Regions from separate parts of the Rossellomorea sp. RS05 genome, predicted to be linked through region 1. Evidence: predicted binding sites of a transcription regulator. Region 1 holds the regulator's gene; each other region holds the start of a gene.

Region 1 (4,833 bases):
CAGCCGTAGGATTCGAAACGTCCTTTGACGCTTTCAGAGAATGATTTGTCAAGTTCCCCATCAAGGGAAATATCATTTGAATCATAAAGAACGACCAAGCGGCCCAATTTCAAGTGAGCAGCAAGTGAAGCTGCTTCAGCTGAAACGCCCTCCATCAAATCTCCGTCTCCACAGATGGAGTATGTAAAGTGATCGATGATGTCGTGGCCCTCTTTGTTATAAGTAGCTGCCATATGTCTCTCAGCCATAGCCATACCAACCGCCATCGCGATTCCTTGTCCAAGCGGGCCTGTTGTAGCTTCTACACCTGCTGTATGTTTATACTCAGGGTGTCCAGGTGTTTTACTTCCCCACTGACGGAAATTCTTCAAGTCGTCCATGGAAACATCGTAGCCTGAAAGGTGAAGCAAGCTGTATAAAAGCATTGACCCATGCCCTGCAGAGAGAACAAAACGGTCACGGTTAAACCAATGAGGATTTTTTGGGTTATGGTTCATGAAGCGTGTCCATAAGGCATACGCCATAGGGGCTGCACCCATCGGCATTCCCGGATGACCGGAGTTTGCCTTTTCGATCGCGTCGATCGATAACGTTCGGATTGTGTTAATTGCTAATTGATCTGTTTTATCAAACATGTCAGACATCCTTCCTTTTCAATCTCTACTTAATATTAATCTTCTTTGGCTGTTTATACAACTATCTTGAATGATACCACGTCTCTCTTTTTGTTAAAACCGATATCCATTCTGAATTCACCACTGCCTCATTCATTCGACATAATCAAAAAGGACCACGCTTAAAAGGCAGCGTGATCCAGTATTGACTTACAATCAGTGTTTCTTTTTGTTTTGAATATCTTGTATCTTCTTGGGCGTCACTTCATTCCCATCAGGATCAAAGATTCTGGTATTCTCTATGGTCCCTTTCATGGATTGACGGAACGTCTCAAGATATTCTTTCCTCAACCTGGTCTGTTCCTTCGCTTCATCTGCTGAAAGCCCGGTAGACTTGGATTTTTTGGACAATTCATTGATCCGGTTCATTTTTTCTTTTGAAAGCATCTATAAAACCCCTTTGATTTCGGTAACGTATAACGACATGTTACTAAATATAAAGGGTGATGACAAGGGTTACGCTTGATCGATGGAGTCCATATGTTCTTTATAGCGCCGATGAACGGTTGCCTTCGAAACGTCGTAGCCAAACCCACGCAAAGTAGCGGCAATTTCTGCAAATGTTAGCTCATTTTTGCGCAGCCTGACGATTTCTTCGACGGGGACTTCCTTTCGTTCCCTGCCTTCGATATTCCCTTTGTTCTTCAGATTCTTCTGGGGACGGAACCCATTCGCAACTGCCCTTTTCATCCCCCTTTTGATCTTCAGGTTATGCAGCTTGCGCTGATATTCCTCCACCATGCTTACGATATTGATGACCATGGAGTCGGAGTCCGATAGGTGGAGCTCGCCGCTGTGGGATTGACTGATAATTTTGACCTCTTCTTTCAACAGGCAATGGATCAGGGCAATCTTCGCATTGCCCCTTCCAATCCTCGTCTCATCCTGGATCAACACCGCATCGATCGACTGATCCCTTACTATGTCCAGCATCTCGAGGACGCCTGGCCGGTCAAGATCATAACCGCTTGCCTGATCCTTTATGACCGATGTCACCTGCATCCCATACTCCAGCGCAAGCTTGGACAGTTCTTCTTCCTGACGTTCGAGTGATGTTTCTTGTGTATCTTTCTTCGTACTCACCCGACAGTAGATGATCGCATTCATTTAAAATCCCTCTATTCCTCGTTCATGACATACTGATAATCCCCGTTGATCCCGAGCTTCTTTTCGACTGGAAGCACTAGTGAATCACCTGCAGAAATTGTATAAGTGGAAAGATTATTCCTTTCTCCCACCCACTTGATAAATTCATCGGTGGACATGGAAGAGTCGCTGCTGTATTCCTCTGCTATGGTCCAGAGCGTATCACCATCCTGCACCTCGATACTATGATAAGATACTCCGCCTCCCATTTGAAGAATGAAATAGATTGAAGCCATAAGTGCCAAACCAAAAAATACGAGTATATATGAGTAATTCGCCCAAAGTTTTCCTGCCATAATGTTCCCCTCCATACGAATGTTTGTTCTGCTTGTTGTATCCATCATAATACGAACATCCGTTTGGAGTCAATCGAAAATTCGAACTTATGTTTGTATCGTTCCCATCCCCATGTTATAATGGGAACATAAGATCGATAGATTGAGGTGCGTGACTATGACAAAACTATCCAAACGGCAGCAGGATATCTTGGAATATATCAAAAGCTCCGTAAAAGAAAAGGGCTATCCGCCTTCCGTACGTGAGATCGGGGAAGCCGTTGGACTTGCCTCAAGCTCCACTGTCCACGGCCATCTGGCCCGACTCGAAAGCAAAGGCCTCATCCGCCGGGATCCGACCAAGCCAAGAGCCATCGAGATCCTCGACCTGGTGGAAGACTCGATCCCCCGCCATAATGTTGTGAATGTTCCCCTCATCGGGAAAGTCACAGCCGGTCAACCGATCACAGCGGTTGAAAATGTCGAAGAGTACTTTCCTCTCCCGGAAAGAATGGCTCCTGCTGACGAGCATACTTTCATGCTGGAAATCATGGGTGACAGTATGATCGAAGCCGGTATCCTCGACGGGGATTTCGTCATCGTAAGGCAACAGCAAACCGCCAACAATGGGGAGATCGTAGTCGCCATGACGGAAGAAGATGAAGCGACCGTGAAACGATTCTTCAAAGAAAGAGATTTCGTGAGGCTCCAGCCTGAAAATTCCTCCATGGATCCGATCATCCTACGCAATGTATCCATTTTGGGCAAGGTCGTCGGTGTCTACCGTCAAGTTCATTAAAATGACAAGCAAAAAGGAGCTTCCGTCACATGTGGCGGAAGCTCCTTTTCTTCTATCTTTCAAGATAGCGGTATAAAGTGGACTTACTGATGCCCGTTTTTTCTTTTATTTCCGCCAGGCTGTACGTTTTTGATTCATACATGGCGATGGCCTTTTTTACATTTTCATCAGGCTTGCGCGGTCGTCCCGTACTGACTCCCTTCTCTTTAGCTTCTCCTAAGCCCTTTTTTGTCCTTTCACTGATCACATCGCTTTGAAAGCTTATAAGATGCTCCAATACCTCCTGAAAACGGTACGTCTTCCCAGGACTGGTCGACAGCCCTTCAGATATGGAAATGAACTGTGTCCCTTTCGTTTCTAACTCGTTTAAAAGTTCCAATAGCTGCCGGGTGGAATCAGCGAAGTCGATTAGAGAAGCCACGACGACCGTATCCCCCTGCCCTGCTTCTGCAAGCAGCGCTTCCAAGTTCACTCTCCTCTTCGGTGAAGAATGTTCCTCCTTGTATAAAACCGTGCATTTTTTCTCCAGTAGTTTTTTCTCCTGGATCCGTCCTTCAGGATCATCATTGCTCGGTCTGTAGTATCCGATGATCATACCTATCTCCTTCCCCTTCACCTGTTTGTAATTACTTTTCCCGAAAAGGTTTACTTTTGGGAAAATCGGTGATAAACTGTTTTCTATTGAATTAAAATATATGATTTTTTTGAGGTGACAATATGAAGAATACCATAAAACAACAATGGTTTTCGAATGTCAGGGGAGACATCCTTTCCGGGATCGTCGTAGCCCTTGCGCTCATTCCTGAGGCCATTGCCTTTTCCATCATAGCGGGTGTCGATCCTATGGTCGGGCTATACGCTTCTTTTTGTATTGCCGTCATCATTTCCTTTGTCGGCGGAAGACCTGCCATGATTTCTGCTGCTACCGGTGCCATGGCCCTTGTCATGGTCCCTCTTGTCAAAGATTATGGGTTAAACTATCTGTTGGCAGCCACTATCCTGACAGGAGTCATCCAACTCTTGTTCGGTGTATGTAAAATCGCAAGGCTCATGAAATTCATCCCACGCGCTGTGATGATCGGATTCGTGAATGCTTTGGCCATCCTGATTTTTTCAGCCCAAGTGCCTCACTTTTTCAACATTAATGGGATGACCTATGTATTTGTGGCGGTGACATTGGTGGTTGTGTATGTGCTGCCCCGATTCGTAAAATCCATCCCCGCCCCCCTAGTGGCTATTGTGGTGCTTACTGCCGTTGCCTTGATTTCAAAGGCAGACTTAAGGACCGTGGGAGATCTCGGGACGATACGTCAGACCTTGCCATCGTTCTTCCTTCCCGATATCCCGTTCTCACTTGAGACATTGAGTATCATTTTACCCTACTCACTCGCACTCGCGATTGTAGGACTACTCGAATCCCTTATGACGGCTTCCATCGTAGATGACATGACGGATACGGACAGCAATAAAAATCAGGAAGCAAGGGGTCAGGGAATCGCCAATATCATCAATGGATTCTTCGGTGGGATGGCCGGATGCGCGATGATCGGTCAGTCGGTGATCAATGTAAAATCCGGTGGACGGGGACGTTTATCCACCTTTGTTGCAGGCTCTTTCCTGATGTTCCTAATCATCGTACTTGGGGATTTCGTCGTGAAGATCCCCATGGCGGTTCTCGCCGGAATCATGATCATGGTCTCTATCGGTACGTTCGACTGGTCATCATTCCGTTACATCAGGAAAGCTCCTAAAGCAGATGCCGCAGTGATGCTCATCACCGTCGCCATCGTGGTTGCCACTCACGATCTCTCAAAAGGGGTCATTGCAGGGGTATTGCTCAGCGCCATGTTCTTTGTGGCCAAGATATCCACGCTGAAGGTGACGGAAAAAGTTGAGGGTGTGAATCGTCATTTTAAAGTGGAGGGTCAATTGTTCTTTG
Region 2 (4,833 bases), 190 kb from region 1:
TATTCACATTCATCATCCTTTTTAACTAGTTGACTCCACCCTATTTTACACAAAAATGAAGCGAATAGGCGAAATTTTTTAAATTCATGCAGGATTCAGCATGTTAAAGTCGCGAAAAGCAAAAGAAAAAGCCCTGATATGGGCTTTTTCTTGATGCATCAAATCCATGTGACTTTCGGTTCAGTCTTATTTTTGATACGGGCTATATTGCTTCGATGTCTGTAGATCACAAAAGCTGTGAGCACGCCTACCACGATGATAAGGGGAACATCCCAGATGATCAACGTATAGATGAAGGCGAACACGCCTGCCATCATCGAGGAAAGTGACACATATTTGCTCAAGTAAAGACTGATGAAGAAAACAACCAAAAGGATGACAAACACCAGCGGGGCATAGCCAAGGAGGACGCCTGCAGATGTGGCTACCGCTTTTCCACCTCTGAACCCTGCAAAAATCGGGAACATATGACCCACGACGGCTACGACTCCCGCCAGGAGCTGATAGTCATGTGTACTGGCAAAAAGCAAAGGGATGAGCGTTGCAGCCGTTCCTTTAAGGATATCCATGGCGGTCACGGTCATTCCAGCTTTCTTACCCAGCACCCTGAAGGTATTGGTTCCGCCAAGATTTCCGCTTCCGTGTTCGCGTATATCTATTCCGTAAAAGGACTTTCCAATCCATAGTCCTGAAGGGATGGAGCCCAGTAGGTAGGATAGCACGAGTATAAGGGCTAAGATCATATTCATTTCTCCTTTGATATAACTAATCCACTCTTATAGTAACATGTTTTACCTATTTGTTGGGGAAAAATACTGCAAAAATTAGTACCTGTTCTTAAAAGTAGATAGTGAGTGCCTTTCTATAACATATGATTCACAGTGTCACAGATATGTTAAAATGAATCGTTAGACTAGAAAATAGAAATGAAGGTGTCAACATGCAACTCGTTTTAGCCGCACTCCAGTGGATGGCATTCATGATCGCAGGATCCATTGCCGCTCCCATTGCGATTGCCGACCTATTCCAACTTTCTCCTGTCGAGACGGCTGGATTCATCCAGAGAACCATTTTCGTATTAGGTGCCGCAAGTCTGATTCAGGCGCTCATCGGGCATAAACTGCCGATCAATGAAGGACCTGCCGGTTTATGGTGGGGTGTGTTCACCATTTATGCAGGATTTGCCGGTACGTTGTACGATTCACACAGTCAAGTGTTGGGCGTACTTCAAGGGGGGATGATTGTAAGCGGAGTCATCTTCATTATCCTGTCCTTAACAGGTTTATTGAAAAAATTGACCACTCTATTCACCCCTACGATCACATTTATTTACCTTATGCTTCTGATCCTTCAGCTGAGTGGTTCGTTCATCAAGGGTATGTTCGGCATCCAACATGAGGGGCAGCCGTTCAACTGGCTCGTGCTTCTCGGCAGCGCCCTTACGATCCTCATCGCTCTCTTCCTGCAGGGGCATAAGGTTCAATGGCTCCAGCGATATTCGATCATCTTCGCCTTGATTGGCGGTTGGATCATCTTTGGGCTTTTAGGACTGACCAAGACCACGTCGGTTTCTAGTAGCTGGTTTTCCCTTCCGGAGGTGTTTGCTTTCGGAAAACCCGTCTTTGATTCGGGGATCATTGTGACGGCCATCTTTATCACCTTCCTGTTGACGACGAACATGATCGCTTCGATCCGGGTCATGGAAGAAGTGATGAAAAAAAGCGGGAAGGAGGTCCCGGTCCGCTACACGCAAAGTGGTATTGCTGCGGGTATCAACCAGCTTCTTGGTGGAGGTTTCTCCGCAATCGGCTCCGTCCCGATTTCAGGAGCTGCAGGATTTGTTGCTTCTACCAGACTTTTCTCTACGCTACCGTTCATACTCGGAAGCATCATCATCGTCGTCGCAAGCTTCGTACCGAAAGTGATGAATGTATTTGCCAGCCTCCCGGCACCAGTCGGGTACGCAGTCACCACCGTCATCTTCATCAAGATGGTCGGACTCGCCCTGGACGAATATAGAAAGGTAAAAGAGGTGGAGCGTGTCCACTTTACAGCCGGAATCGCGTTGATCATCGGTGTAGGCGCCATGGGGGTATCGGCCAGTGCCTTTGAAGGCCTTCCAGTCATCGCTGCGTCGATCCTGAATAACGGTCTTATTCTTGGCACGATCGTAGCAATCATAACCGAACAGATCCTAATGAAAAAAAGCACTTAATTGTTGAATCCAAAAGGAATCGGAGATTAGGGTGGAGAATTAAGGGAATAGTGATGTCTAAAGGAGGTTATCAACCATGGAGAATCCAAGTAGAGAAGAAATCGGTCGCATCTTGAAACGGTCGAAGCGGATAGCGGTCATCGGACTGAGTGATAATCCCGCCAGGACCTCCTATACCGTCTCCCAGGCGATGCAGGCCAGCGGTTATGAAATCATCCCTGTCAATCCAACAATCGAGTCCGCTCTCGGGGTGCAGGCTGTCAGCAGTTTAAAAGACATCGAGGGTTCTGTCGATATCGTCAATGTCTTCAGACGTTCTGAATTCCTACCTGAAATTGCCCGCGAATTTGATGCGATCGATTCGCCAGTATTCTGGTCCCAGCTAGGTGTTGTGAATGAAGAGGCCTATTCCTTCCTCAAAGAAAAAGGGTATACGGTCATCATGGATCGTTGTATCAAAGTGGAACATGCCCTAACAAGATAGGATTTACAGGCAAGCGGCGAATGATGCCGCTTGTTTTTTCTGTGACATTTCTGCAGAAAAATGTTATCCGGGATTATGTAAATTCAGGGATTTTCATTTGCGAAATTTAAATATAACGCTAAAATAAAGCATAGTGGTTCACCATTTTGCGGGTGAACGAACATGCGTTCTTATGGTATAGTAGTACATAGACAAGTAAGTGAAAGTGTTGAAAGGGGAATGTTCGTGGCCAGTCAGAAAAAGACCATGGATTACAATGATGATGCCATTCAAGTATTGGAAGGCCTCGAAGCCGTAAGAAAACGGCCGGGGATGTACATCGGGTCCACCGATACAAGGGGACTTCATCATCTGGTTTATGAAATCGTCGATAATTCGGTGGATGAGGCGTTAGCCGGTTTCGGTAACGAAATCATCGTCACCATACATAAAGATAATAGCATCTCCGTGCAGGATAAAGGTCGCGGGATGCCAACGGGAATGCACCGTTCCGGAAAACCGACTCCGGAAGTCATCCTGACTGTCCTCCATGCCGGAGGGAAATTCGGACAGGGCGGATACAAAACGAGCGGGGGACTTCACGGCGTCGGTGCATCCGTCGTCAATGCCCTTTCAGAGTGGCTGACCGTCACGATTGAAAGAGATGGGACGAAATATCAACAAACGTTCATCAACGGTGGGAAGCCTGAGACAACGCTCGAGAAGATCGGGACGACCAAAAAGACGGGTACTAAGATACACTTCAAACCCGATCCGCTCATCTTCAGCACAACCACCTATAATTACGACACCCTTTGTGAGCGTCTTAGGGAATCAGCTTTCCTTCTTAAAGGGTTTAAAATCGAGATTATTGATGAGCGACATGATCAAAGAGATGTATTCCTTTACGAAAGCGGGATACAGGCGTTCGTGGAGTACTTGAATGAAGAGAAGGACAACCTTCATAAAGTTGCCTTCTTCGAGGGAGAGAATCACACCATCGAAGTTGAATTTGCCTTCCAATTCAACGATGGATTCTCAGAAAACATCCTTTCATTTGTCAACAATGTCCGCACCAAGGACGGCGGAACACATGAAGCGGGAGCCAAGACGGCCATGACGAGGGTTTTCAATGAATACGCACGGAAAGCAGGCATCCTGAAAGAACGCGATAAAAATCTTGAAGGAACCGATATCAGGGAAGGACTGTCAAGTATCGTTTCGGTACGTATACCGGAAGAACTCCTTCAGTTCGAAGGCCAGACAAAAGGGAAGTTAGGAACAAGTGAAGCACGCTCCGCAGTAGATGCTGTTGTCTCCGAGCACCTGCTATATTTCCTTGAAGAAAATCCAGACACCAGCTCATTGCTGATCAAGAAAGCCATCAAAGCGGCACAGGCGCGTGAAGCTGCCCGTAAGGCAAGGGAAGAAGCAAGGAATGGTAAAAAGCGTAAGCGGTCCGAAACTGTACTATCCGGTAAATTGACACCGGCACAATCAAGGAATCCCGAGCGAAATGAACTTTATCTTGTGGAGGGTGATTCCGCAGGCGGATCAGCGAAACAAGGTCGGGACAGGAAATTCCAGGCGATCCTTCCCCTAAGAGGAAAAGTAATCAATACGGAAAAAGCCAAGCTTGCGGATATTTTCAAGAACGAAGAGATCAACACGATCATTCATGCAATCGGTGGAGGAGTGGGGCCTGAGTTCAATGTCGATGATATCAACTACGATAAGATCGTAATCATGACTGACGCCGATACAGACGGTGCCCATATACAGGTTCTCTTATTGACGTTCTTCTATCGCTATATGAAGCCTCTTGTAGAAGCAGGAAAGGTGTATATAGCCCTTCCACCCCTCTATAAAGTGAGCAAAGGCGCCGGAAAGAAGGAAAAGATCGAATATGCATGGACAGACGAAGAGCTGAAGGGTGCAGTCGCCAAAATCGGAAAAGGGTATATGATCCAGCGCTACAAAGGACTGGGTGAGATGAATGCCGATCAGCTGTGGGAAACGACAATGGATCCCGAAACCAGGGCTCTTATCCGCGTGAAGATCGATGATGCAGCCAGAGCGGAACGCCGTGTCACCACTCTGATGGGTGATAAGGTCGAGCCACGTAGGAAGTGGATCGAAAGCAATGTAGCCTTCG
Region 3 (4,833 bases), on a different contig from region 1:
CGGGATTGCTCTATAGCTGTATCGATGAATCCAGTCTGTTCTCCAACCCTGTTCCGGAAGCGAGCCGTTCCTTGATGAACATCCCGTTCACCACGGCCAGTGATGAAGTGAACAAGCTCTTCCTGGAACAGGCGAAACGGCGCGGATTCGAGTTCCTGAAAGGTCATCGTTCCGTTGGCGGAATGCGGGCTAGCCTCTATAACGCCATGCCCCTTGAAGGAGTCAGGGCACTGGTAGATTTCATGAAAGAATTCGAAGCAGACCAAGGAGGAACATCACATGTTGACCATTAATACATTCAATGCCATCAGTCAAAGAGGTTTGTCCCTTATTGAAGAAGATTTGAATTATTATCTGAACGGAAGCGGCGATCCCGATGGCATTCTTGTGAGATCCAAGAATCTCCATGGCTTCGAGTTTCCCGAATCTGTGAAAGCCATCGCCAGAGCAGGTGCCGGTGTGAATAATATCCCCATCGACGAGTGTACGGAAAAAGGGATTGTCGTGTTCAATACACCTGGTGCCAATGCCAATGCGGTGAAAGAACTTGTCCTTGCCAATCTCATTGCTTCATCTAGGAATCTTTTTTCCGCAGTAGGATGGGCACAAACCCTCCAGGAACATGGGGATGATGTGGCAGCTGTGGTGGAAGCAAAGAAGAAGGAGTTTGTCGGAAGTGAGATCAAAGGTAAGAAGCTGGGCGTTGTCGGGCTTGGTGCCATCGGTGTCCTCGTTGCTAATGATGCACTGGCACTGGGAATGGACGTAGTTGCGTATGATCCGTTCATTTCAGTGGATGCGGCCTGGAGGCTTTCGCGCGATGTCAACCGTGCCATGCACATCGATGAAGTATGGGCGGAGTGCGATTTCGTTACCCTCCACATCCCCCTGACCGATAAGACGAATCGTTTGGTGAACGGATCGAGCTTCAACAAGATGAAAGAAGGGATGACCATCCTGAACTTCTCACGTGGTGAGCTTGTGGATGAAAGTACCCTCGGGCAGGCGCTCGAGTCTGGCACGGTGGGTAAATATGTGACCGACTTCCCTAATCCCCGGGTCCTCTCGATGAAGAATGTCGTCCCGGTTCCCCATCTTGGGGCTTCAACGGTGGAATCGGAAGAGAACTGTGCCGTCATGGCGACAAAGCAGCTAAAGACCTACCTTGAAACCGGGAATATCAAGCATGCCGTGAATCTTCCTGATGTCGAACTCCCATATAGCGGGAAGATGAGACTCACCGTCATGCACAAAAATATCCCGAACATGGTTGGCCAGATCACGACGGCCCTTTCCGGGTTTGCTGTCAACATTGCCGATATGATCAATCGAAGCAAGGCTACATGGGCCTACACGATGATCGATCTTGACCACGTCCTGACGGAAGAAGAGCAGGCGGGACTGAAGCAGAAGATTGAAGGCATAGAAGGGGTCGTATCGGTCAGACTGATTTAATATGGAATCAACAAATCCTTCCTTGCACCGTGTAAGGGGGATTTGTTTTATATTCAGGTGAGCGGGGAAGTCTATGGCTAAGGGCTTCTGCCATTGGCAATACATCCGAATCATCATAGAATGCCTTAGAAAGGAGAATCGAAATGGGGATCCATCATTATTTTAAAAGTCTATCAGACCTCGAGACGCTCATCCGCTGTCCGGGTCGATTCAAATATCATCAGCATAATGTGGCCAGCCACTCCTTCAAGGTGACGAAGATTGCGCAATTTCTAGGAACCGTGGAAGAACAGGAGGGGCATGAGGTCGATTGGAAGTCCCTATATGAAAAGGCACTGAATCATGACTATGCAGAGCTTTTTACCGGAGATATCAAGACGCCTGTGAAATATGCCTCGAAGGAACTGAGGGAATTGTTCAGCCAGGTTGAGGATCAGATGGTCAAAAAATTCATCACGACAGAATTTCCCCCTCAATTCCACGATGTATACAGGAACCGTTTCAAGGAAGGAAAAGACGAGACGCTTGAAGGCAGGATCTTATCCGTAGCCGACAAAGTCGATCTTCTGTATGAATCATTTGGTGAGATCCAAAAAGGAAATCCGGAGCCGCTGTTCATGGAAATCTATCAGGAAGCCCTTTCGACGATCATTAAATTCAAGGAGCTTGCGAGTGTGAAATACTTCCTTGAGTACGTCTTGCCGGACATGCTTGCAGAGAAGTTCATCCCTCACAGTGAATTGAAGGAGAGGACGGAGCGGATTCTATCATCGGGGGCCTGATGCCTCTTTCCAGAACAGGGAATATCCGTTAAACTAGTTGATATTCCTTCTTTAAGGAGAGTTGACTGTGTCCAAGATCATTCTGGCAGCCTTCCTGCCCGGCCTCCTCGTCGTATTCTTTTCGAGGGTCACCTACAATCGATATATCGGACTTGCCTTGACCGTGGCGTTGATCGCCGCTTCCGTTTCCAAAGGATATACGGACTCCATCCTGCTGATCGTCATCGACGCAGCGAGTTTGACAGTGGGTTTTTGGTATAGCGGACGGATGAAGGGTAAAGGGCAAAAAAGTGAATAACCGGGCATTCCCAATAGGGAGTGCTCTTTTTTTCTTCCATGAAGTTATACACAGGTTGTATGCGGTTTCTCTAGAAGAGTGCACAAGAATTTTGACGAATTGTGGGTAAGGGGGCGTCTTTTCCACAATGGTATAGTGGTTATCAACAGACATACCCACAGGGTGTGTGTAAAAGTAGTCGAATGCTGTCGATTGACACCGTGGAGTTTGTCGAACCTGCGATTGTCCACAGGTCGTATCCTACTGAGGGATAAAAACGAACTTTTGTTCGCTTATTGATGGTTAAATTCCGATTGATTGTGGTAAAATGGGAAGAGACGAATGGACAGTGCAAGGGATGGGTATAGACAAGCATAGAACATACTGTTCCTTACCTATAGGAGGTTTCACGGTGAAAGATCAATTCGAGCTAAAGTCTAAATACAAACCTGAAGGGGACCAGCCCCTGGCAATCAAGAAGCTGGTAGAGGGCATCAAGGAAGGCAAACGCCACCAGACGCTCCTCGGGGCGACGGGGACGGGAAAGACGTTCACCGTTTCCAATGTCATCAAGGAAGTGGAGAAGCCCACTCTTATCATTGCCCACAACAAAACGCTGGCCGGACAGCTCTACAGCGAGTTCAAGGAATTCTTTCCCGACAATGCCGTAGAGTACTTCGTAAGTTACTACGATTACTACCAGCCGGAGGCATATGTCCCTCAGACCGATACGTTCATCGAGAAGGATGCGAGCATCAATGATGAGATCGATAAGCTTCGCCACTCTGCCACCTCCGCACTGTTTGAACGGAAGGATGTCATTATCATCGCAAGTGTATCCTGTATCTACGGGTTGGGTAATCCGGAAGAATACAGGGAGCTTGTCCTGTCCCTGAGAGTCGGGATGGAAATTGAACGTAATCAGCTTTTGAGAAAGCTTGTGGATATACAATATGAACGAAATGATATCGACTTTCAGCGCGGAACATTCAGGGTCCGCGGTGACGTGGTGGAAATCTTCCCGGCATCACGGGATGAACACTGCATGAGGGTCGAGTTTTTCGGTGATGAAATCGACCGGATCCGTGAAGTCGATGCCCTTACGGGTGAAATCATGGGCGACCGCGATCATGTCGCGATCTTCCCGGCTTCCCACTTCGTTACCCGTGAAGAGAAGATGAAGGTGGCCATTGAAAACATCGAGAAGGAGCTTGAAGAACAGCTCAAAATCATGAGGGAGGACGATAAGCTCCTCGAGGCCCAGCGTCTGGAGCAGCGGACCCGCTATGATCTAGAAATGATGAGGGAGATGGGCTTCTGTTCGGGAATCGAGAACTACTCCCGTCATCTTACGCTGAGACCACCGGGCTCTACCCCTTACACCCTTATGGATTATTTCCCTGAAGACTTCCTCATCGTCATCGATGAGTCCCATGTGACGCTTCCACAGGTGCGCGGGATGTTCAACGGGGACCAGGCGCGGAAGAAAGTGCTCGTGGATCATGGATTCCGCCTGCCGTCCGCCATGGACAACCGTCCGTTGAAGTTCGATGAGTTCGAAGGGAAGACGAATCAGCTTTTATATGTGTCGGCGACGCCGGGTCCATATGAGCTTGAGCACAGTCCGGAAATGGTCGAACAGATCATCCGCCCGACCGGTCTTCTCGACCCGATTATTGAAGTCCGGCCCATCGAAGGGCAGATCGATGACCTTATCGGGGAGATCAATGAGCGCGTGGAGAAGGACGAACGTGTCCTTGTCACCACCCTCACCAAGAAGATGTCCGAGGACCTCAGTGCTTATCTGAAGGAGATCGGCATCAAGGTCCAATATCTGCATTCCGAAATCAAGACCCTGGAGCGGATCGAGATCATCCGTGACCTCCGCCTCGGAAAATATGATGTCCTCATCGGCATCAACCTCCTCAGGGAGGGGCTGGACATACCGGAAGTGTCCTTGGTGACCATACTCGACGCTGATAAAGAAGGCTTCCTCCGTTCTGAACGATCTTTGATCCAAACCATCGGACGTGCGGCCCGTAACAGCGAAGGGAAGGTCATCATGTACGCAGATAAGATGACCGATTCCATGGAGAAGGCGATCAGCGAGACGAAGCGTCGCCGGGAAATCCAGGAAGAATACAACGAGAAGCACGGCGTTACCCCGACGACGATCCAGAAGGAGATCCGGGATGCCATCAAGGCCACTCGCGAAGTGGAGGAAACAGAGGAGATGGATGGAGGTCGCACGAATGTATCGAAACTGTCCAAACCGGAGAGACAAAAACTTATTGCCAGCCTAGAAGGGGAAATGAAAGA

The links. Region 1 encodes LexA, which represses DNA repair genes until DNA is damaged. Its sites were predicted from a motif close to CGAACATATGTTCG; they were not measured.
Region 2: the regulator LexA is predicted to act here: its motif matches at 2,857-2,870, upstream of parE (DNA topoisomerase IV subunit B).
Region 3: the regulator LexA is predicted to act here: its motif matches at 2,793-2,806, upstream of uvrB (excinuclease ABC subunit UvrB).

The regions. Positions count from the first base shown of each region.
Region 1 is NZ_JBDKWY010000001.1:632,904-637,736, reverse strand. It holds gene tkt (transketolase) at 1-635, opposite strand, end outside; gene ABJ225_RS03285 (DUF896 domain-containing protein) at 831-1,061, opposite strand; gene ABJ225_RS03280 (YneB family resolvase-like protein) at 1,131-1,781, opposite strand; gene yneA (cell division suppressor protein YneA) at 1,793-2,116, opposite strand; gene lexA (transcriptional repressor LexA) at 2,274-2,894, shown strand; gene ABJ225_RS03265 (recombinase family protein) at 2,947-3,489, opposite strand; gene ABJ225_RS03260 (SulP family inorganic anion transporter) at 3,612-4,833, shown strand, end outside.
Region 2 is NZ_JBDKWY010000001.1:825,634-830,466, forward strand. It holds gene ABJ225_RS04240 (CapA family protein) at 1-7, opposite strand, end outside; gene plsY (glycerol-3-phosphate 1-O-acyltransferase PlsY) at 159-743, opposite strand; gene ABJ225_RS04250 (purine/pyrimidine permease) at 941-2,215, shown strand; gene ABJ225_RS04255 (CoA-binding protein) at 2,292-2,699, shown strand; gene parE (DNA topoisomerase IV subunit B) at 2,925-4,833, shown strand, end outside.
Region 3 is NZ_JBDKWY010000005.1:51,271-56,103, forward strand. It holds gene serC (3-phosphoserine/phosphohydroxythreonine transaminase) at 1-293, shown strand, start outside; gene ABJ225_RS13895 (phosphoglycerate dehydrogenase) at 280-1,455, shown strand; gene ABJ225_RS13900 (HD domain-containing protein) at 1,599-2,237, shown strand; gene ABJ225_RS13905 (CsbA family protein) at 2,305-2,535, shown strand; gene uvrB (excinuclease ABC subunit UvrB) at 2,927-4,833, shown strand, end outside.